Regions from separate parts of the Virgibacillus salidurans genome, predicted to be linked through region 1. Evidence: riboswitches for the same ligand, from Rfam matches in the RefSeq annotation. Region 1 holds a riboswitch; each other region holds the start of a gene.

Region 1 (7,420 bases):
CAACAAGCTGATGCGAATTAATAAAGTCCCTTGGTTGCAGCAATTTCCAAACAGGTAAAGTTGATGCAAAATATACATAACCCATTAATATAATAATCCAAATTAGAAATGCGGACGACACAGCTCCTAAGCCGAATAAACCCGTACTTCCCTCTCCACCGAAGTATCCAACCAGATCAATTTGCAGGAAATCAACTCTACTTGTTATGATAGCTGTCGCATACATAACTACAAGCCCAATTATGGAAGGCCCCAACATCTTTCTATTGCCTTTGTAGACAGCATATCCGATCCAAATTGCAATCGGTATTTGAATAAATACCGGCAATACACTAGAAGGATACTGAATAAATAAATTTGCAATCACCCATGTAAATACGGCATTAACCATTAATAATAAAATTAAGATAATAAATAAAAATAGAATCTTCGCCCGCTGGCCAATTAATCGGTTTGCGAGTGTTCCGATCGATTGCCCTTTATTCCGAACGGAGACAACCAGTGTACCAAAATCATGTACCCCTGCAGCAAAAACAGTACCAAGGATAACCCATATAAATGCAGGAAGCCATCCCCAATATAAAGCGACAGCTGGACCCATTATTGGCGCTGCGCCTGCAACCGATGTGAAATGATGCCCCCATAACACAAATTTATTTGTTGGCACGAAATCCACACCGTCTTTGTACCTATGCGCTGGTGTAACATAATCAGGATCCAGGCGGTAAATCTTTTCTGCCACAAACTTTGAATAATAACGATATCCTAGGGCTAATACAATAATACCTATTAGCGCAACTAAAATTCCTGGCATTTTTCTAACCTCCCCCATGTTTTTTAGGAATCATCTGACTTTTTTCTGTACAATTCATTTCTAATTCAGACTTATCCTAATTAACGCTATGTTTATTTGTTTCTATGTAGTACAACTTTCATTTTATTTAATTATGATATAATTGTAAACTATTTAGAACTTTTATTTAAGAAAAAAGAGCCATCTCTATGTAGAAACAGCTCTGTCAATCCTTAGTATAATTTTCCCTGCCGAAAAAGCACCGTTGATAATTTCATTACTGCATGGATATAACAATTTTTCCGTAATGGAAACGCGTCCCCGAAATACTGCGGAAGTACCACATCAAGCGTCTCCTGCATTTTATCATGAAGGCGTTCATACACCTCTTCCTCTGATAAAAATTGTGTATCTCTCCCTTGCAGCCATTCAAGATAAGATACGATTACCCCACCGGCATTCGCTAGAATATCCGGTATGATAATAACTCCCTGATCACTTAAAAAGTCATCAGCCTCTGTCGTAAGCGGAGCATTGGCACCTTCTACAATAACTCTTGCCTTTATGCCCTCCATATTTTCTTTATGAACCTGATGTCCCAATGCTGCTAAAAATAACACATCAACATTCAGGGTCAATATATCATCACGATCCATGATGTCAGCCTTTATATCTACATCTTTAAGTTCTTTTTCACTGACAGGCAGTTCATTATTATTACGAGTAGTAAATTTCAGCAATTCAGGGATATCGATCCCATCCGAATTATAAAGGGTCACATTCTTATCACTTACAGACACAACTTTATTATTTAAATGGGGTGATTTATAAGCCTCCAGTGCTACAACGGAACCCACATTACCGAATCCTTGAATGGCTAGCGTTAAAGATCTCCCTTCATGATCCAGTGCCGTTTTCACAAAAATATTGTCCCGCTCTTTTAACCATTGATGTTGCGCATTCAAAAAATCATGCATCAGATAACGGAACGTAAAGTAAACGCCCTTTCCGGTTGCTTCTCTTCTTCCTAAGGATCCCCCATTTACAACACTCTTGCCTGTAAAGCTACTGCGGTATTTCATGCCAGGGCGAATGCTCTTATATTCTCCCATCATCCAGTCCATCTCACGCGCGCTGGTTCCAACGTCAGGTGCAGGGATGTCCTTTTCCGGTCCAAGAATATCACTGAAATATTGCACATACTTTTTACTAATTAAATGAAGTTCCTTCGTTTCATAATCTCTGGGATTAATAACAACTCCGCCTTTCCCACCACCAAAAGGAATATCATGCAAAGCACTTTTTAATGTCATAAGCGATGATAATTCAACTACTTCATCTTCATTTATAGCTTCATGAAAACGAATCCCACCTTTATACGGGCCCATAATATTATTATGCTGCACCCGAAAAGCCGGAATTCGCACAACTTTTCCGTTTTCCAAAGGCACTCTCAAAAAAGATTTATGCACATGATTTGGGGTGGACAAAATAGAAACGAGTGAACTAAAAGCTTTTTCCCTTGTTGCACTATGTAAATCCGGTAGGAATGTTTCATCATCCAATAATGCGTTTAATGACGCTTCGACAATTGTTTTTGTCCCCGATATATCTGCCATGTAAAGTCCTCCTCGTAAAGTCAATTCTTATTATTTCCAACGTAGTACATTTTAACCAAATTGTAACAAAAGTAAAAGCCCAAACCAATGTAGGCGGTTTAGGCGCGCGTAGTTCGTTAAAAAATAATTACAGCAAGAATTGTTGACAGGAATAAGCCGAGAATAACCGGGAAAAAGTTTTTACGAACAAGAGCCATCACAGAAACACCGCAAAATCCGGCAATTGCAATGAGTGACGACCATGCGACAAGCGTTCCTCCACCAGTCCATATCGATCCCATTTGCCCTATAGCTGCAAGTGTAGCAGCATCAATTGAACTTGTTTCGAGTGAGGCAGCCAGGGCACCGGTGAGCGGCAATCCGGAGAATCCTGAGCCATCAAGACCAGTAATTATTCCAATGATCAATACACTAAAAGCAGCGAGTAGGGCACTTTCAGGTAGAAATGCTTGTGTAGATTGTACAAGATCAAACAGCAATGCCGGAGGATTTTCATCTAGGCCCAAAATACTTCCGGAAAAATCCGCACTTCCCAGGAAGAAAAAACCTGCAATTGGAATAACCGGACCCATTGCTTTAAAAGCAAATACAAATCCATCTGTGATATGGTTCGAGATATAATCCAATGCATGCTCACGTCCAAAAGCGACAGTGGATAATAACAATAGAATTACAGCAACTCCACCAATAAAAGCTGCTCCATCGCCACCTTCAAGTCCACTCATTCTGCCGGATATAAGCTTTTCGTAAACCATGTAAACCACAACGCCCACGAGAACTAATGGGACCAGAACAGCAAATAACTTACTCCACATCGTTAAATGCAAGGACTGTGGTTTATTTGTTGATGCTGTTGTCGACTGTAATTTCTCAAGATCAATGTCATTTAATTTATCCTCTTTGGAACGGATTGATTTTCGATAGAGAAAATATGCCAAAAGGATCGCAGTCCCCCAGCTATTAAAGATAGCACTAACGCTTTATCGGCAACCAAAGCAGTGTCAATGCCAGCAGAAGTAGCTGATAGACTAGGTGCTACTTGCACAATATAATCAGAGGAAAGAGCCATTCCCTGACCGGAAATAGCAATCGCAACTGCAGCTGTCATTACAGGCAACCCTGCCCTTACTGCAGCAGGAACAAGTAAAGCGCAAATTAAAGGAACAGCGGGTGTCGGCCAGAAGAAAAGCGAAATAACATACGTCACGCCAACAAGAACAAAATAAGAAACATGCCCATTAATCATCATCTTCTGGATGGGCTGAATCATTTTCCGGTCTGCACCAAGATCACGTAAGGAATGCAGAAGCGCCAACATAAAAGTAATGATTAAAAATATGCTGAAAAGCTCCTGAGCGGCTACAAGATTCGCATTAAAAATGGCTGTAAATCCTTCAATGATACTTCCTTTGTATACCCAAGCAATTACAAATGTCCCTAACAGTGAAGGGAGTACAACACCTCTTCGAAAAATCATTGTTCCTATAATCGCAAGTGTAAATAAACCATACAACCAGTGAGCAATAGTCAGCTCCATATACGCTTCCTCCCATGATGAATAGTTCTATAGCCTATGCATGGAAGAAGAAAAGCGCGACAAACAAAAGGGAGCTTAACATGTTTTAGTTAAATGATAGATGGGAATGTTAATTATATAAAGCGAAGGAGGAGTTAAATATGAAACCATTCATTAAAGGATATTTCAATGATGAACACTTAAAAACAGATGTAAGTATATTAAAAGATAAAGGCATAGATAAAGATGATGTTTATATTCTATCACATGATGATGATAGAACAGATCGCGTTGCAGGCGGTGCTGATGCAAATACAATTGGTTTAAGCGAAATGGACTTCAAGGAAGCAGTTGGAAATATGTTCAACAGTAAAGGCGATGAATTAAGAACAAAACTTGAAGAAATGGGCTTCACCCAAGCAGAAGCAGAAAACCATGAAGAAGAAATGGACGAAGGCAAGATTTTCTTGATCGTAACCAACAATGAGAATGTAGGTAGCTACCTATTTTAAGATAGATAGGACAACCCAGTTTGCGGTTGTCCTTTTAATTTTCATTTTGCGGAACACAGTCTTCGCATAAAAGTTGCCCATCTTCATGTACCCCAGCAAAAAATCCGTCTTCACAATATACATTTTTCCCGCATGTTTGGCACGGACCAATTAATTCATGCATCATTTATCTCCACCTTTATATATAAAGGTAACCTCTAACTTGGAGGTTACCTTAACGCGAGCGAATAATCAATATTTTTATGCCGCCTTTAGTAATGTCTTTGGCTGCTTATGGAATAGAAAGAACACAATTGCGGTACACAATATAAATGAAGGAAGCATGTAGGATATATTGTAAACGAGTGAATAGATCCAGACAGGCTGCCCCTCAATCGCAGACTCAAAGAACACAATACCGGCAAAATAATGTGCGATAAAACGTAGACTTGATGCCAAGAGCACGCCTAACGTGATATAAGAAAGATAAGCTTTTGTTCTACCATCTTTAACCGCTTGCTGAACTTGACTGGCAAAAACACCTGCAAAGCCAAGGACCGTAAAGGCAAGCCCGTATTCAATCAGCCCTTGCAGCGGGTGCAGGATGTAAGCTGTACCTACAGCAACCTGCAAGATCCCCATAAAAACCCGGACACGAGTCCTCCTTTTAGTCCCCAGCGGAATGCGACAATAAAAATTGGTATCATCGCAAATGAAATGGAGCCACCCATCGCCCATATTTTAAAGGATAGGCCCGGGATAATATCCAGAAGCAATGCGAGTGACGTGAAAATCGCGACCTCAATTAGAAATAATATCTTGTTGGAACTCAAACGTTACTACCTCCCCTTTTTAAAGCAATTTCAAATCACACAAAAAAAGCAATGCCAAGGGGAAGACTTCCTGATGGAGGAATCTGCTCACATTACTTTTTATTCCATCAAAAAACCACCATCCCTACGCTAGTACTAACTAACAGGTTCGAAGGGTAAGAACAAAATCGTTCACTCTCAGCCAAATGGCTCCCCCTGTAGGCTTTTCATTCACTTTCTTTGTTATCATCATTGTACCTTATCTATCAGACTATGACAATGGATACTCAGCTTTTTAGTTATAGTTCCATAAATTCTTCTACATCATTGATACATAATTGAATAGCATTCTCCCAGAAATCCGGTTTCGTTAAATCTACATTCAGATGTTTTTCTGCCAAATCTTCCACGTTCATGCTGCCTGTATCACACAATAATGCGATATAATCATCTTCAAAGCTGCCGCCTTTTTCCTTCGCATGCGCATAGATACCAAGGCTGAATAAATAACCAAACGTATAAGGGAAATTATAAAACGGTACTCCTGTAATATGGAAATGTAATTTCGAAGCCCAAAAGTTTGGATCATAGTCTGTAACTGCATCATTGTATGCTTCTTTCTGAGCCCCAACCATTAACTCATTTAATCGGTTAACAGAGACCATCCCCTGTTTACGTTCTTCATAATAGCGATTTTCGAAAATAAACCGTGCATGGATATTCATGAAAAATGCCACACTCCGTTTAATTTTATCTTCCAACAACGCCTTTTTCTCGTCACTATTTTTTGCATTTTTAACAGATGCATCAGCTACAATCATTTCTGCAAATGTTGAAGCAGTTTCAGCAACATTCATCGCATATCCTTGATTTAATCCATTAACATCATTCATAACATGTTGATGATACGCATGTCCAAGTTCATGGGCCAAAGTCGCGATATTGGACGGAGTACCGGAATACGTCATGAAAATCCGTGTTTGTTCACTGTCCGGAAAACTTGTACAAAATCCTCCCGGGCGCTTTCCTGGCCGGTCTTCTGCTTCAATCCACCGTTTGTCAAATGCCATTTGTGCGAAATCGGCCATCTTCGGGCTGAATTCACGAAAATGGTCAATAATAAATTCTGCCCCTTCTGTATAACTCGATTGTTTAACTGAATCTGTCAAAGGTGCTCCAACATCGTACATACTTAATTTTTCTAATCCTAATAGTTCCGCTTTCTTCTTTAGATAATCAACAAAATGACTTTTGTTGTTTGTGATAGCAGTCCACATCGTATCAAGAGTTTCTTTCTTCATTCGGTTAATGGCTAATGGTTCTTTTAACACACTTTCCCAGTTACGGTGTTTATATTTCTGTAGACGGAACCCAGCCAAATGATTCAGTGTCTGGGCAAATAAATCAGCCTGACTGCTCCACGCTTTATCCAATTGTTCGGATACATGTTTACGTACAGATCTTGCCGGGTTGCTTAATTTATTGGAAGCCTGTCCGACAGAATAAGATTTAACCTCCCCATCCTCTTCAATCTCAACACTCATATTTCCGACTATTGTTCCATACATCTGATTCCACGCATGATAGCCGTCAACCGCCAAATCATTCATTAATACTTCTTCTTTTACAGATAATTGCTTTTTCGCTTGTTCTCTACTTTCATTTAATATAAAAGAAAGTTCCACTAGCTCCGGCTGGGTCAGCAGTTCTTCCCATGTTCCATCATTAATTGCAGCTAAATTTTGATTAAAATTTGTTCGGATCCCGCTCATTTCAGCCTTTAGAACATTACGCTGTCCTTCTAAAAGATTTGCTTTTTCATCCTTCACATCCTGTGCAGTTAAACAGCTGACAAAAGCAGAAGCTTCACGTAATTTTTTCATCGCACTTTCAAGCTGCTGAACAATGACAAGCAGATCCTGATTATTTTCTTTTCCTGATGCTGGGGTATAATTATTTACAGTAGCTGCAAGCTTTTCCATATCATTTCTTATGTTATTGACATATGTATGAAATTCCTCAGACTCGCTGCCCCAGGAAAAATAACATCCAGATCCCATGTTGGACTATACGTTTGTTGCATCAAACCACTCCCTTAATAAAGAATGTCTATCAACCTATCTTCTCATTATAGCGAAAAATAAAAATATTTTCATCCCAAAATTAAAGAACAGGAAAAATAAATTTCC
Region 2 (7,420 bases), 1.8 Mb from region 1:
CAGGATCTTCCTTCAACTTTTCCATATTCACTTTAAAAAGAACTAAGATCGGAATAACAGCCAACACCGCCGCAGCAACAAAAATATACGCCATCATCACACCTCCTCAGGTCTTATCTGATTATTATTAAAAAACCATAATCATTTTACCACATGTAACAGTGACAGGCACGCCCCGGATTTTGTCGAATCATGTCATCAAGCTTGTACTGTCTCCATTACGTATTTTTTCCATTCTAGAAATTCGGAGGTGAGTAAAATGTCTTCATTTCTCGGTCTGGAAAAGGGGATGATGATCTCTTTTTTTACATGCGCCGGATTAGTAGAAAGGATAATGATTTTATCTGACAAAAACAATGCTTCTTCAATGTTATGTGTCACAAATAGAACAGATTGCTGGTCTTCCTCCCAAATATAGAGCAGCCATTTTTGCATATCCAGACGTGTAAACTCGTCCAGCGCAGAGAAAGGCTCATCCAAGCACATGAAAGATTGTGGACTTAAGAGAGCCCGAATAAAGGCGACGCGCTGCTTCATGCCACCGGATAGTTCGTGTGGGTAGGCAAGAGCAACGTCGCCAAGTCCTGCTTTTTCTAGCATCTTCATTGCGCGGTCTTTTTCTTTTATGCCCTGCAGCTCCTGGCCAAGCAATACGTTTTGCATGACCGAGCGCCATGGGAAGAGGGAGGCTTGCTGTGGCATATAGCCAATATGGCCGCTCCTCCTTGTAATCTCTTTTTCATTCATAAATATTTCACCACTGTCAGGTGCAAATAACCCACCAATTAAGTTGAATAATGTACTTTTGCCACTCCCGGAAGGCCCAATCAATGAGACGAATTCACCATCTTGAACATCGAATGAAATGCTATCCAGTATTTGTTTATCTCCAAAGGATTTGCTGATATTCCGTAATGCGAGCTTCATCATTGTTCTCCTTTCTTTTACCACCGTATCAATCTTCGCTCCAGCAAGGTAATCAGACCAATAACTGTTAGGCTAAGCAGCATAACAACAATAATTGCAACGAATACACGTGGTGTCTGATAAGATGAAGAAGCGAGTGTCATAAACACACCAATTCCTTCTTGAGCTCCCAGCCATTCAGCGATAACTGCAGCCATCACGCTGTAAGTTCCCGCTATTTTCAAACCGGAAAAAATCGCAGGCAACGCATGAGGCAACTCCAGTTTCCAAAACAATTGTAATTTGCTGGCACCCATCATTTTCATGTAGTAGGTCAACTCCCGGTTGGTTTGCTGAAATCCACCTAAGGCAGATACTGCAATCGGGAAAAAACATCCGATTGTAATGACAATCAATTTTGGCAAGGAACCAAATCCAAACCAAATGACAAGCAATGGTGCAAGTACAATAACGGGCAGGTTTTGCGAGAGAATTAAAAACGGATAAAATGTCTCCCGCATGCGTGGCGACAGATGCAAGAGCGTGGCACTCAACAAGCCGACCGACGTCCCGATGATAAATCCTGTAATGGATAACTGTGTTGTTGCCAGAAGATGTGTCAGGAAGCCAGGAAACACATCTATCCCTTCACGAACAATATCTGTTGGGGCAGGGAGTAACCATGTTTCAATCGAAAAAACCTGTGTTGCCAGCTGCCATAAACCAATCAGGATAAAGATGGCAGCAACCGGCCGCCATCCTATCTGCAATAATTTTTTCATTGGTATTTCTCCGTTAACGCATCCATAGCAATCCCTGCCGGCTGATGGAGTATCTTCACCTGTGAGATGACATTGCCCGCCCCCATTGCAATCATTTTGTCATTCATTTTCTTAATCACTTGCAGCAATTCGGATAGTTCACCTTCCATCGTTGTTTCAAGCGGATGAACGTGATACGTTACATTTGCATCATCGATCACAGCAATTGCCGCGTCTACATAAGAATAGGCGTTTTCACCCGCCTCTACTTTCGGGATAATTTGAATACTTATGATTGAATTCGCCACCTGAAAATCACTCCTCACTTGGTAAAAATTCATTTGTAAATGCTTGGTCCACCTCAAGTTCGTTCTCAATTATTCCATTTTCGAACATCCAATTAGTAAAACTCTCCCATCTTTCATGTTCTTGAATACCCCAACGCTTTGCATCATCCTGGTATCTTGGTGATATCCACTCCTGACTTGCCCTCACCAAATCCGGATCCAGCTCCTGCTCACTATCTATTAAAATAGAAGCGGCGTCTTCCGGGTTTTCGATTGCAAATTCATAGCCTTTTGCTGCTGCATGTACAAATGCTTCAACTGTTTCTGAATCGGTTTCAATCATTTCTTCACTTGTTGCTAGAATCGGCGTATAGTAATCGAGCTCCTCGGAAAAATCAGTAAGATATACCATATTTAATGGTTCGTCTCTTAATTCGGCTTCAACACCTGTCCAGCCGTAATAAACAAGCGAGAAGTCGACATCACGCTCAACCGCTGTGAAAAAGTCGGCGTCACCAATAGGCAGGAATTCGACCTCATCAATATTCGCATTATTTTCTTCCATGATGGTTTGCATCATAGCTTGTTCCAGCGTGCTGCCGGTTCCACCATATATTTTTCCTTCAAAATCCGTTGGTTCTGTAATGTTTTTGTCTACAGGTGACGCATAGCCAGCCGTATTATGCTGCAGGACCGCTGCAATCGAAACGAGCGGAAGCCCCTCCACGCGAGCCTGCGTTAGTCCTTCCTGATAACTAACACCAAAATCTGCCTGTCCTGAAGCGAGTAATTGATTTGCGCCAGCTTCCCCTGGTAACATAATTTCGACATCAAGCCCTTCCTCTTCAAAATAACCATTTTCCTTTGCGACATATATTCCGGTATGATTTGTATTCGGCGTCCAGTCCAGGACAAAGGAAACCGGTGTTAGGTCATTTTCACCCCCTTCTGTAGCTGCTTCATCCTGCCCACACCCTACTGTAAAAAATAGAACGATAGATAAAAATAACAAAAAGTATGTTCTACTCATTTTTCTCCTCCTTTAAAATAAAAAATGCGCTAAAGGTTAGCCCTTTAGCGCATAGGATAAACATTCATCATGTTTTAAAATATGACTATGTTCCCTCCGCTGGTACCAACCAGATCAGGTTCCAAGGGTCAGTATCATACGGATACAATCTCAGCCAGCTTAAACCAGCCCCCCCACATTAAAATATAAAATTTTCAGGAATCGAATACAAAAACAGTATGCCACAGAATAACCCAAGATGTAAAGCCCGAACAGTGACAGGCACGCCCCGAAATTTGTCGAATCATGTTACGTTTGCATATGTAGTAATGTATTCGATATAATCAAAGGCAGACGATACGCTACCTCAGATGAATAGAAATCATGAATTTTAGGAGATTCCTATGTATAATTATGTCGATTTATTTATCGCATTTATGATTGCACTTGTTGCGACTTTTTTAGTAACCTATCCCGTGAAAAAATTGGCGATTAAGATAGGGACGGTTGATCTGCCAAATAGAAGGAAAATACATACGCAAATAACACCGAGACTTGGTGGAATAGCCATCTTTATTGGTGCTTTTTTTGGTGCGCTTTACCTGCAGCCGACTCACGAGCACCTGCCGGAAATTTTACTTGGAGCGATTGTCATCGTCCTAACTGGTGCACTCGATGACCGCTTCAGCATCAGACCTGTTATCAAGCTTACGGGACAACTTATTGCAGCGTCATTTCTTATTTCGTCGGGACTTATCATTGAACGCGTAACCCTGCCAATCATCGGCATGGTAGATCTTGGCTTTTTCAGTGTGTTTATCACAGTGCTCTGGGTTGTTGGCATCACCAACGCGATCAATCTAATCGATGGGCTGGATGGCCTTGCTACAGGGGTGGCGACAATTGCCCTGACAAGTATATTCATCATGGCACTAATTGACGTGCAAATCATCGTCGCATATTTATGTATTGTATTGATCGGTGCCAATCTCGGATTTCTGTATCACAATTTTTATCCTGCAAAAATATATATGGGTGATACAGGTTCCAATTTTCTCGGCTACATGATCGCAGTAGTTTCCATGCTCGGGTTGTTTAAAAATATCGCGTTATTCGGTTTCATCATCCCTGTTGTGGTGTTAGCGGTGCCGATATTTGATACATTGTTAGCCATTGTCCGAAGAGCCTACAATAAGGAAAACATCATGATGCCGGATAACAAGCATCTCCATTATCAGCTGATTGCCGGAGGATACAGTCACCGGAAAACAGTCATGATTATGTACGCGTTCAGTGCCTTATTCGGTGCACTGGCCATCCTGTTTTCTTTTGCATCCATCTCAACGGCATTTATTGTCACGTTTTTTGTACTCGCGCTCCTACATATTTTTGCAGAATTGTCAGGAGTCGTCATGGGAGGAAGGCGACCTGTTGTGGACAGGCTAAGAAGATTACTTAGAAAAATGGAGAGGAATAGATGAGGATTCTCTGCTTAGGTAGGGGATCCTTTTTTTGGTTTGGGATGGGAATATTGTTATGAGTTTAGGTTATGCTAAACTGAAGTTTTCACGTGATGCTAAATTCTCTTTCTATGTTGTCTCTTATAAGCATTCTTTGTGAAAGTACCCTCCATAGCCATTCATATGGCAGAAAAAGGGCGGGTCCCCGCTCCCGCCCGATTAAACTAACTTACGAGAGTACCTCCCGATAAACCCGCAGCATATTCTCACCATAAATTTTCAAAATATCATCCTTTTCAAAACCGCGCTCCAGCAGTGACTCTGTTAAATCCTCAAGCGCTCCGTGATTGCGGACAACATCAAATGCGGTGCGATTTTTTACATATTTATTTAGCATGTCACATAAATCCAGGCCAATCCCAATATGATCGATGCCAACAATAGAAACCATATGTTCGATATGATCCACCAAAGTTTCGATCGTGGCATCTTTGGGTGGCTTGGATGCAATTTTGCTAACTGCATTAATTCCGGCAACCCCGCCTGAGGTCGCAATTTCTCGTAGCTGTTCATCTGTTAAGTTCCTTGGCGTGTTGGCGATCACCCGCGTATTAGAATGAGAAGCGATTACTGGTTGATGTGAATCCCTGATAATATCTGAAAATCCCTGATCATTAATGTGTGTGACATCCATTATCATGCCTAATTTTTCTGCTTCCTCAATCACAGCAAGTCCAAAATCGGACAAACCGCCAGTCATTTGGTGCTCAGCGAAGTCAAATGCACATCCATCACCGGCAGCATTTCTTCTGCTCCATGTAAGCCCGATCATCCGGACTCCAAGTTCATAAAACACACGTAAAAGTGTTATATCTGTCCCCAGGGGTTCAACGCCTTCAAAGGAGAGCATAATCCCCACTTTTCCGCTGTCTTTCGCCTGCATGATATCCTGGATGTTTTTGCAAAGCATTATCTTATCCGGAGACTCCTCGATCTCCGTATACAGACAGCTTACTTGGTTCAATGCCTTACGAAGCGCCATTTCCGGCAAATCACCATCACCTAGGTAAATGGAAGACACAATAATATTCCAGCCCCCTTTATGGAAAAAGGGGAGATGATCTGACTCAATCACCCGCTTCCGCCCTAATTCACGCTGTGCCGCCACATCAAAAAGAAGGTCAAAATGCGCATCAATCGTAATAGATTCATCGTGGATTTCATTTATTAATTGCTTAAATTTTTCCATGACCACTGATTAGCCTCCTAAAAGTGTCAATTTCACTTTATTGAATCATATTCAGGGTAAAAAAAGAAGTGAAAAGGATCAATTGCGAGTTCGACAAGTGCCTGTCACGCCCCGAAATATGTCGAATGGATTTGGGTTACTATACATCAAAATTATACGACTGGGATGCTTGTCTATGTTTTTTACAAATAAATGTCTTTATTTCAAAAAATAGGTCATTTTTCATGGGAGTATTACAATTTTCGTTAAAATTGAGGTTTATTATCTATATATGAAGGGTGAAAACGAGGAAATTAGACACTATTTTCCAATAATCAGAAAGTTATTTTGTAATATTGATTTTGTTGGTAGGTCTATATAACTAGTAATGTATCGTTGGAAATAAAGTAAGATGACAGAAATTCTATTTAACCAAGCTTTAAAAAGGGTCTATTTAAAAACAAGGACTTTAACCTATGTAATAAATGAGGAAAATGCATTACTATTTCATCAATTTTCAAAATATTATATCTTTCTACTAAAAAATCTATTATACTTATATTTACAACGAAGAAATACGGCAACTGACCACTGGATTTCACACAAATTAGTGAATCTAGCTGCCAAAAATCTTAATAGGAGGTGAAACGATTTCTGCTCAAATTTTACTGCGTATTTCACTAGATTCATCAAAGTTAAATCGATTTCGTAAACCATCTAAATTTTAAGGAGGATATTATGAAAAGAAAAAGTTGGCCAAGAATTTTATCTCAAGTCCTTATTTTAGTGTTGTTTATGACCATGGTTCCAATGACAGGGCTAGCGACTCAGCAAAATGATAGCGCTTCACAACCGCCGACAACGGGATTTGAGGAGCGTGAGGGAGATGGGTGGACAACCCATGAAGAGGAATTGGAATTCTTAGAAGAGGTATCGGAGTCGTCGGATCGGGTTACTTATTCACAAGTTGGTACGACGGAAGAAGGTAGGCCACTGCACTTGGTGCGCGTGGGTTTTCCGGAACCCCCTTCCGATGAGGACATTGCCGAGGGACGGAATATGCTAGTCATTGGAACACAGCATGGTAATGAAAACGCACCAAGGGAGATGGCCTTGCAGTTATTGAGGGATCTTGCGTTTACGGATGATCCGCAAGTTTTAGAACAACTTAGTGATGCGACGATACTGTTCATTCCGACAGCGAACCCAGATGGCAGGGAAGCAAATACACGCAGTAATGCGGCAGGGATAGATATTAATCGCCAGCATCTAAGTTTGAGTACGCTTGAGGTGCAGACGATAGCAGAAGTCCTGGATCAGTTCAATCCTGATATTACGGTGGATGGGCATGAGCGCCCTCGCGCTACTGGAAATCCGGATATAGAATTGCTCTGGCCACGTAACCTTAATGTAGATGATGAACTGCAGGCATTAAATCAAGAGATGGTTGAGGATTACTTGTTTCCAGCTGTAGAGGATGCTGGCTTTTCCACAGGATTGTATGGATCCCCAGGTGGAGCAGGTGGTGGTGACGAACGTATTATGCGTAACATGCTGGGATTACGCAATGGTATGGGCGTACTAACCGAAACTGCTGGCGAGCAAGAGCCAACATACCGGGTTGAAGCTCAAAAACGCGCTGTCGAATCGGTGCTAACATTTTACCGTGATCGATTTGAAGACGTCACAGCAGTCATGACCGGTGCACCGGAGCGTCAAGCAGAGGCGGGAGCAGATCAATCCCAGCCGTTCTATTTAGACGGGGCAGA
Region 3 (7,420 bases), 1.3 Mb from region 1:
TATCCACTGCTCTCCCATTCCTAAGCTATAACCATTCTCCATATAACCTAATAATGTTGATCCGCCAACGCCAGTTCCAATAAATGTTAAAATTATAGGAAAAATTGAGACAGATCTGCCGGCAACATTATAATCTTCATACGTTTTCGTTTTCCGGTTTATATATAATGCCAACACAAATAGAAAAATAAAATAAACAACGACAATGACTGATAATATAATTCGTTCATTTCCACTAAACATATAATTACTCACCTCTAAAAAATTCAAATAATATAAAGCTTATCATAAACCTCCTTGTGGTGTGCCTTTAACCGGGAAACCTTGTAGCGTGGTAATTATATCTGTAACCGATAATGAATGACATAACCCTTCAGTATTAGAAAATTAAACTGCCTGACCTATACCTTAATTACCATTTTCCTTAGAAATGAAACACGTCGAACGGCTTTTTTGCACCGGTTATGTCTCCCGATTCTTTAACGAATATTTATTTCTCAGTGAATTTTTGCATCAGCTTGTACAGGCGAGGGTGCGAATGTTTATGTGCAAAAAACTAACATAGTGCTTACATTAATGCGGGGGCACTATGTTCCATAATGGAAAAAATAACTAAATATTTGCTGCTTGTTTCTCTTCCGAAAGCCACGTTTCAAACGTATAGGCCATTTCCCAGAAGGCGAGTTCATATTCTTTGGCCATCACAAACTGAGCTTTAATTTTTTCTTTTTCCACCTCGCTCGCTTTAGCTACCAGATCATCCAGCAAGTCAATCATCTCACAGGTAGATTCTTGGAACCAATTACTTGCATACATCTGAATCCAATTGTCGTAAATTCCTACTCCAGGTTTAGCATCCCGATTTTCCAAGCCAATATCGGCATATAGCCAGTAGCATGGAAGCATCGACGCAACGATTTGCGCCAGGCTGCCGGACAATGCAGTTCGATACAGATGGGATGTATACGCATAGGCTGTTGGTGTTGGCTTAAAATTACTTAAATCGTCATCGGTAATATTTAGAATTCGGGCGTGTTCCTTATGAACGGTAAGCTCTGCTTCAGCGGTATTTTGTGCTTTTCCAGCTAATAATGCAGCCTGACTAAAATCATCCGCATGTGCGGCGGCAAATGCATGGACTTTTCCATAATGCTTCAAGTAATAGATATCCTGCATAATATAATTTTTAAATGTTTCCAGTGGTAAATCGCCTTTGATAATACCCTGGACAAATGGATGATTCATGCTGTACGCCCAACTTTGTTTAGTTGCAGTTTTCAAGGATTCCGAAAATCGCATTGCTATGTCCTCCTTAAATTTAATGAAAAAAACGTCTACTTAGTATCCTACTTCCACTGCAGCATTCACCATGTACATCAAATCATTTTTATCTTGCTGATCTTCAAGGAAAATGCCGCTTGTCGTTGCCATACCGCCTGTTATAACCTCAACCGAGACACGGCCATATGGAACCATACTCTTAATTTTGTCGTGTTCTAATTGATCCAAATCTTGAGGAATCGCTAGTTTTATATTTATCTTCATATTATTTATGCGCCATCAGGCAGCATACTGCGAATACCGAGCATTGAATTATAATGAATAGCGTCCTTTACAGCACGACACGCTGCCACATTGACATCTTGTCCATGTACATCGAGACCAGTACCGGTTTCTATAAAAAGAATTTTTTCCATAATGAAATTCCTCCATTAACTATAATAATTGTTATGTCCTTGCGTTAGCCAGCTGTTCCATCGGGTGACAGAAATCATTCTGTAAGTCGATCAATACGAGGCAGTTTTCTTATCAAGCAATGACTCCTGCATCATTTACACAACTCCTTCACATCGTTGTATACTTATTGTTCCAGGTGTTGATGAGCAGCAATGGTGTCCTCGTTCAAAAAATATAACTGATCCAAAAAAGTCGGAATAAATGAACCTGGTCCTGTCGCTGTTTTCATGGCTAATTCCGCTGCAATTCCATACCCCGTTACTGCTTCAATGCTTGCTTCGTAAATATCTTCTCCAGCTACACCGGCAAATGCACCGATAACAGAGGTGAGCAAGCAGCCACTGGTCGTGATGTTTTGTAGCATGACGTGTCCATTTTTACAAAGGGAAGTTCTTTTTCCATCTGTGACGATATCCGTTTGGCCGGTCGCAATAACGACCGTTTCATACTTTCGCGCCACTTTTTCAGCAATGGAAGGATCATTTTCTTCAAGAGAACTATCCGGACTCGTTGTCTTTTCCAATGATTCGCCTAAAACCGCAATTTCACCGGCATTGGCACAAATAGCAGCTATTTTAATCTCGGACAGAATTTCATGAATCACAGTTGTACGAAAATCAGTCGCACCAATTGCTATGGGGTCTAAAAAAACCGGTACTCCCGCTTCATTTGCAGCTCTTCCTGCTACCATCATTGCTTCTGCCCGGGCTTTGCTTAAAGTTCCTAAATTTAATATAACAGCATCCGCCTTCCTTGCCATTTCGTCTGCTTCTTCTGGCATGTTGGAAATCGAAGGAGAGGTGCCCACAGCTATCAATCCATTTGCTATAAAATTGGAACCTACTTCGCTCATAATATTATAGATCAGCGGTGATTTTTTTCTTGTTTTCATCAGGTATTGCATGATAAGACCCCTTTCTTTTAAAATTGAATAAGAAAACTTAATTATGGGAAGAATTGCTCCTACTGACCACTCGTTAAACCAAAATTGAGAATTCCTGCTCCTCCTGTTAGATACGTTCCGGTAATCGTTAATGCATCGTATTTTTGTCATTTTATCAATCCTTTTCCATGACATGCGAGGGAAGCGATTAAAATAATGTTTCTTAAATGTGATGTTTGCTTATTTTTTTAACTCTTGCAACAATCATCCACCCTATTAATGAACCTGTTATACTACTAACCAAAAATGACGGCATGAAAAAAAGGGCTCCAACTGAACTTCCCATTAGCAGCTTAGCAAAAGGAACGGAAAATAATGAGGAAATGACCCCGGTCCCAATGATTTCTCCAATAACTGCCCACCTGTATTTGCGAAATTTGTTATAAAGATACCCTGAAAGGAAGGCACCGATCATTCCCCCAGGAAAAGCCAATACCGAACTAGTGCCAGTCAAAACACGGAGCAGCCCAATCATAAATGCAACACTTACAGCTGGCTTTGTTCCAAGTATAACAGCTGCCATAACATTGACGGTATGTTGAACTGGATACGCCATCAGTAGACGTGCTGGAAACCAAATAGAGCCAATTGTTCCAATAGCCACAAAAATGGCCATCATGGTCAACATTCGTGTTCGATTCATATATCGTGTTTCCCCTTTTCAAGAAAATGATTAGCTCTTCATATTAATTGTTCTTATTTGTCTCGCAGACCCAATCATTTAGGAAACAGCTAAAAAATAAAGAGCCAAGTCTATAAATAAGACCTGGCTCGAATAATCGATTTTATTTCTTCGACTACTTCCCTCCGCTGGTATTAACCAGATCAGGTCTGTAAGAGTCGGAAAGCTCCACGCTTTCCTCTCAGCCCGCATTTTGGGCACCTCTAGTAGTTACTTTTTATTAACTTATTATTCTCATCCTAACACAAGAAAGGGGTCTGTCAAGTATTTACGGGAACCATTGTTGTTGGAGAACCTCGAGTCTCCTCGGAACAGAGCACCTCCTCCTTAATGACTTGATCCACTGGCTTTATAACCCGTATTCGCCTTCACCTTCACCTCCGCATAGCGTCTCAGATCTTTTTCTTTAGAAAGAATCGTCCCAAGATAACCGCCCAAGAAGCCTATTGGAACGGAAACGAGTGCAGGATTATCCAGCGGGAAGATAGGCTCCCCGGTAAATAATGCCGCTCCCTCGACTGGTGAAAACACACTCGGACTGATAGACACCAGTACCAACGCTGAAATCAATCCGCTTAGCATCGCGGTAACGGCACCTGACGTGTTGAACCGTTTCCAGTAAACCGTGTACAGGATTACCGGCAAATTGGCACTTGCCGCAATACAGAAGGCAAGTGAAACAAGGAACGCCACATTAAGATATTGGGCAAACAGCGCGAGAACAATGGCCAGCACCGATACGATCAGGGAAGCCGTACGAGCTGCAACTACCTGCTCTTTTTCCGACGCTTTTCCTTTTTTGATTATTTGCCCATAAAAGTCATGGGCCAATGCCGAGGCTCCTGAGAGCACAAGGCCCGCGACCACAGCCAGAATCGTGGCAAATGCGACCGCTGATATGAAAGCAAACAGGAGATCTCCGCCAATTGCTTGTGCCAGTAACGGTGCTGCCATATTTCCTGCCGGGTTGGCCTGAAGAATCGCACTTTCCCCGACAAACGCCGCTGCACCAAACCCTAAAAATAAGGTCAATATATAAAAGGCTCCGATCACCCATGTTGCCGTAATGACCGAGCTTCTTGCTGTTTTAGCATCCCTTACCGTGAAAAAGCGCATGAGAATATGCGGTAATCCAGCAGTACCAAGCACAAGTGCCAGCATCAGGGAGATCGTCCCCAGCGAGTCGGTATACTGCAGCCCCGGCTCCAAATAAGCCGCACCATGACTGGTGGCCGTTTTCATATCAGTAAACATTTGTCCAATATTAAAGTTGAACCTGAGCAGAACGAGAAACGACATGATAACCATACCAGCCATTAGAAGCACAGCTTTCACAATCTGCACCCAGCTTGTCGCTGTCATCCCACCAAACAGTACATAAACTGTCATCATGACACCAACAATCAGAACGGCCAGCCAATAATCAATCCCGAATAAAAGCTGAATCAAGGCACCTGCGCCAACGAGCTGGGCGATCATGTAAAACGTGCTGATCGTCACCGTGCTAAATGCAGCTGCTCCCCTCACCTTTCTCGCATCAAAGCGAGAATTGATCATATCTGCAAGCGTGTATTTACCCAGATTCCTTAACGGCTCGGCAACCAGAAACATGACGACCAGGTAGGCAATCAGGAATCCGATCGAGTAAAAGAAGCCGTCAAAACCATAAAGCGCAATTGCCCCGGCAATCCCCAAAAAGGAAGCAGCCGATAAGTAATCTCCCGCAATGGCTAGCCCGTTTTGCATCCCGGTCAGACCGCCGCCTGCGGTATAGAAATCACCGGCTGTCTGGGTCTGTTTCGCAGCAAAATAGGTAATCACTAGCGTCAGAAGGACAATAGCAAGAAAGAGAATAATAACTGTCGGGCTCATTTATCATTACCTCCTTTCTGTATTTTTTCGATGATTTTATCCGCCTGTTTGTCAAACGTATTCGCCTTCTTCACATAAACCATACACAACACCCATGTCATCACAAACTGGGCAAAGGCAAACAGCCACACCCAGGAAATATCTCCGATCGCCGGTGTGTTCAGAAAGGTCGTATACGTTGTCAAAATCGGCAGCAAGAAGTAAAAGATCAGGAAAAAAATCGTCCATGGAACAATAAATTTTTTCTTGTCTTTCATAAATTTTTTAAACGATGGGCTATTAGCAACCTTTACGTAATCAACTTCTTTCTCTTTCTGCTGCTGATATTCTTTTTCTAAAGCCATGTGTATCCTCCTTGTTTTGTCATTGAATATATGCCGAAGCTGAATATTCACATTATTGTCAGCCTGTAATTGAATTTTGCTGCATATACCCTCCTTCAATTTGAAAGCGCTTGCTAAAAGTATAAAGAAGAAGAAAAACGCTGTGGGAAAATCCGTTTCAATGGTAGAAATCCTTGCACGAATGGTCGCCATACCGTTATCAATTGCCGAAAATATTAAATAATTGCTTTCTCGCTGCGCGGCTTACTGGTATCGTAGTCTGGTTTTTGTCCTTCAAAGTCACATTGCTTGTGCCATTAAACCATGGAGTAATTTCCTGCACATGATCCAAATTCACCAGATAGCTCCGGTGTGTCCGGAAAAAGGAGTGCCCTTTTAGTTTGTGTTCCAACTCCTGCAGGGTCATTTTACTTGTAATCACCTGATTCTCTGTATGTATTTCCAGCATTCGTTTAAAAGGGGCAGCATAATAAATCGATTCCGGTGCCACCACCATCATCCGCTCGTCATCATCAATCAGCAGTTTTCCCGGTGTCGGTGTCGTCTGTTGCTGGTAAGCAGCTACTTCTTTTTTGGATCTCAATTGCTCAAGTTTATTGCGTGCCCGCTGCATTGCTGTTTGAAAGCGCTCCGCATCATACGGCTTCAATATATAGTCGACCGCTTCGATTTCAAAGGCTGTCACCGCATATTCCTCGTAAGCGGTGGTGAATATAAACAGCGGTGGGGCCAGGTAAGCAAGCTCGGTAATCTTTTTCGCTGCCTCCACCCCATGCATCCCCGGCATATGAACATCTAAAAATACCACCTCCGGTTCATGCTCCACGTATAATTCGATTAACTGCTCTCCTGTCACTGCACTTGGACAGGCAATCACATCCGGTTCGTCTTTCAGTAAATACGTCAGTTCCTCCCTTGCCAGCTCCTCATCCTCACAGACCATGACATGAATACTCATTGCAATACCTTCTCCCTTTTTTCTGCTTTGTAGAAAAAATAAAAAACTAAATTGTAACTTCTTGTCAGCAGAGGACTCGATCAACTCCAGCACCAACGGCTAGTATGCTTCCGTTTTTGTTTCAATCTGAAAACTCACTTCACTACCACCCTCCGGCAGATTTCTTGCCACGAGACGCGCATCTTCCCCAAGCAGGCTGATCAGACGCTGGTTAACATTGTATAAACCTGTTCCACTGTTTTTCTTTTCCATCCGTACTACCTGGCCGGCCTCTCTAACAATATCCTCCGGAAAACCAATACCATTATCGCGAACGCTGACATGGACATGACCGGCAACTTTCACGATGCGGACCTCAATTTCCCCGCCTTCCGTAACCGTAGCCAATCCGTGCTGCACACTGTTTTCAACGAGCGGCTGAATGGTCGATGGCGGAATGGAAAGCTCCGCCAACTCCTCTGGCTGCACAAATTGAATATCCAGCCGGCTGGAAAAACGCCGCTGAACAATATCGATATACGCCTGCACGTGCTGGCATTCCTTATCCATGGAAATCAGCTGTTCAGAGACCAATTTAATATTAAATCGCATAAAATGAGCCAGTTTCACCGTAATATGGCGCGCTTCCGCAGGATCTTTGCGGACAAGTGCCGCAATCATGTGAAGCGTATTAAACAGAAAATGCGGATTGATTTGCGCCTGCAGATTACGAAGCTCAGCATCACGGCTGTACAGCTCTAGCCGCTCTCCTTTTATCGTTTGAAGCTGATTGGAAATAAGTTGACCCAACCCTCTTGCCAGCATCAATTCCACCGGACGAATATGCTGGGATTTCTTAAAATATAGCTTAATCAGTCCTGTCGCTTCATTTCCTTCCATAATCG

What was found. Region 1 has a riboswitch for thiamine pyrophosphate ahead of thiT (energy-coupled thiamine transporter ThiT). Riboswitches for the same ligand answer to the same signal wherever they lie in the genome.
Region 2: linked by a shared signal. The riboswitch ahead of KFZ58_RS16505 (ABC transporter substrate-binding protein) and the one ahead of thiT (energy-coupled thiamine transporter ThiT) in region 1 are both predicted to bind thiamine pyrophosphate.
Region 3: linked by a shared signal. The riboswitch ahead of thiW (energy coupling factor transporter S component ThiW) and the one ahead of thiT (energy-coupled thiamine transporter ThiT) in region 1 are both predicted to bind thiamine pyrophosphate.

What each region holds. Positions count from the first base shown of each region.
Region 1 covers NZ_CP074373.1:1,529,860-1,537,279, reverse strand. Annotated here, with positions in the region: gene KFZ58_RS07920 (carbon starvation CstA family protein) at 1-814, opposite strand, end outside; gene KFZ58_RS07915 (Glu/Leu/Phe/Val family dehydrogenase) at 1,027-2,412, opposite strand; partial or broken gene KFZ58_RS07910 (hypothetical protein) at 2,529-3,949, opposite strand; gene KFZ58_RS07905 (YflT domain-containing protein) at 4,090-4,440, shown strand; gene KFZ58_RS19165 (hypothetical protein) at 4,475-4,606, opposite strand; partial or broken gene thiT (energy-coupled thiamine transporter ThiT) at 4,681-5,252, opposite strand; TPP riboswitch at 5,357-5,458, opposite strand; partial or broken gene KFZ58_RS07895 (M3 family oligoendopeptidase) at 5,531-7,314, opposite strand.
Region 2 covers NZ_CP074373.1:3,306,132-3,313,551, reverse strand. Annotated here, with positions in the region: gene KFZ58_RS16525 (hypothetical protein) at 1-94, opposite strand, end outside; gene KFZ58_RS16520 (ABC transporter ATP-binding protein) at 199-930, opposite strand; gene KFZ58_RS16515 (ABC transporter permease) at 945-1,688, opposite strand; gene KFZ58_RS16510 (thiamine-binding protein) at 1,685-1,975, opposite strand; gene KFZ58_RS16505 (ABC transporter substrate-binding protein) at 1,983-2,984, opposite strand; TPP riboswitch at 3,059-3,169, opposite strand; gene KFZ58_RS16500 (glycosyltransferase family 4 protein) at 3,368-4,444, shown strand; gene KFZ58_RS16495 (dipeptidase) at 4,653-5,672, opposite strand; gene KFZ58_RS16490 (M14 family metallopeptidase) at 6,390-7,420, shown strand, end outside.
Region 3 covers NZ_CP074373.1:239,206-246,625, reverse strand. Annotated here, with positions in the region: gene KFZ58_RS01380 (sodium:solute symporter family protein) at 1-243, opposite strand, end outside; gene tenA (thiaminase II) at 613-1,299, opposite strand; partial or broken gene KFZ58_RS01370 (Lin0512 family protein) at 1,339-1,697, opposite strand; gene thiM (hydroxyethylthiazole kinase) at 1,862-2,641, opposite strand; gene thiW (energy coupling factor transporter S component ThiW) at 2,844-3,323, opposite strand; TPP riboswitch at 3,466-3,577, opposite strand; gene KFZ58_RS01355 (solute symporter family protein) at 3,690-5,234, opposite strand; gene KFZ58_RS01350 (DUF485 domain-containing protein) at 5,231-5,578, opposite strand; gene KFZ58_RS01345 (LytR/AlgR family response regulator transcription factor) at 5,778-6,536, opposite strand; gene KFZ58_RS01340 (LytS/YhcK type 5TM receptor domain-containing protein) at 6,636-7,420, opposite strand, start outside.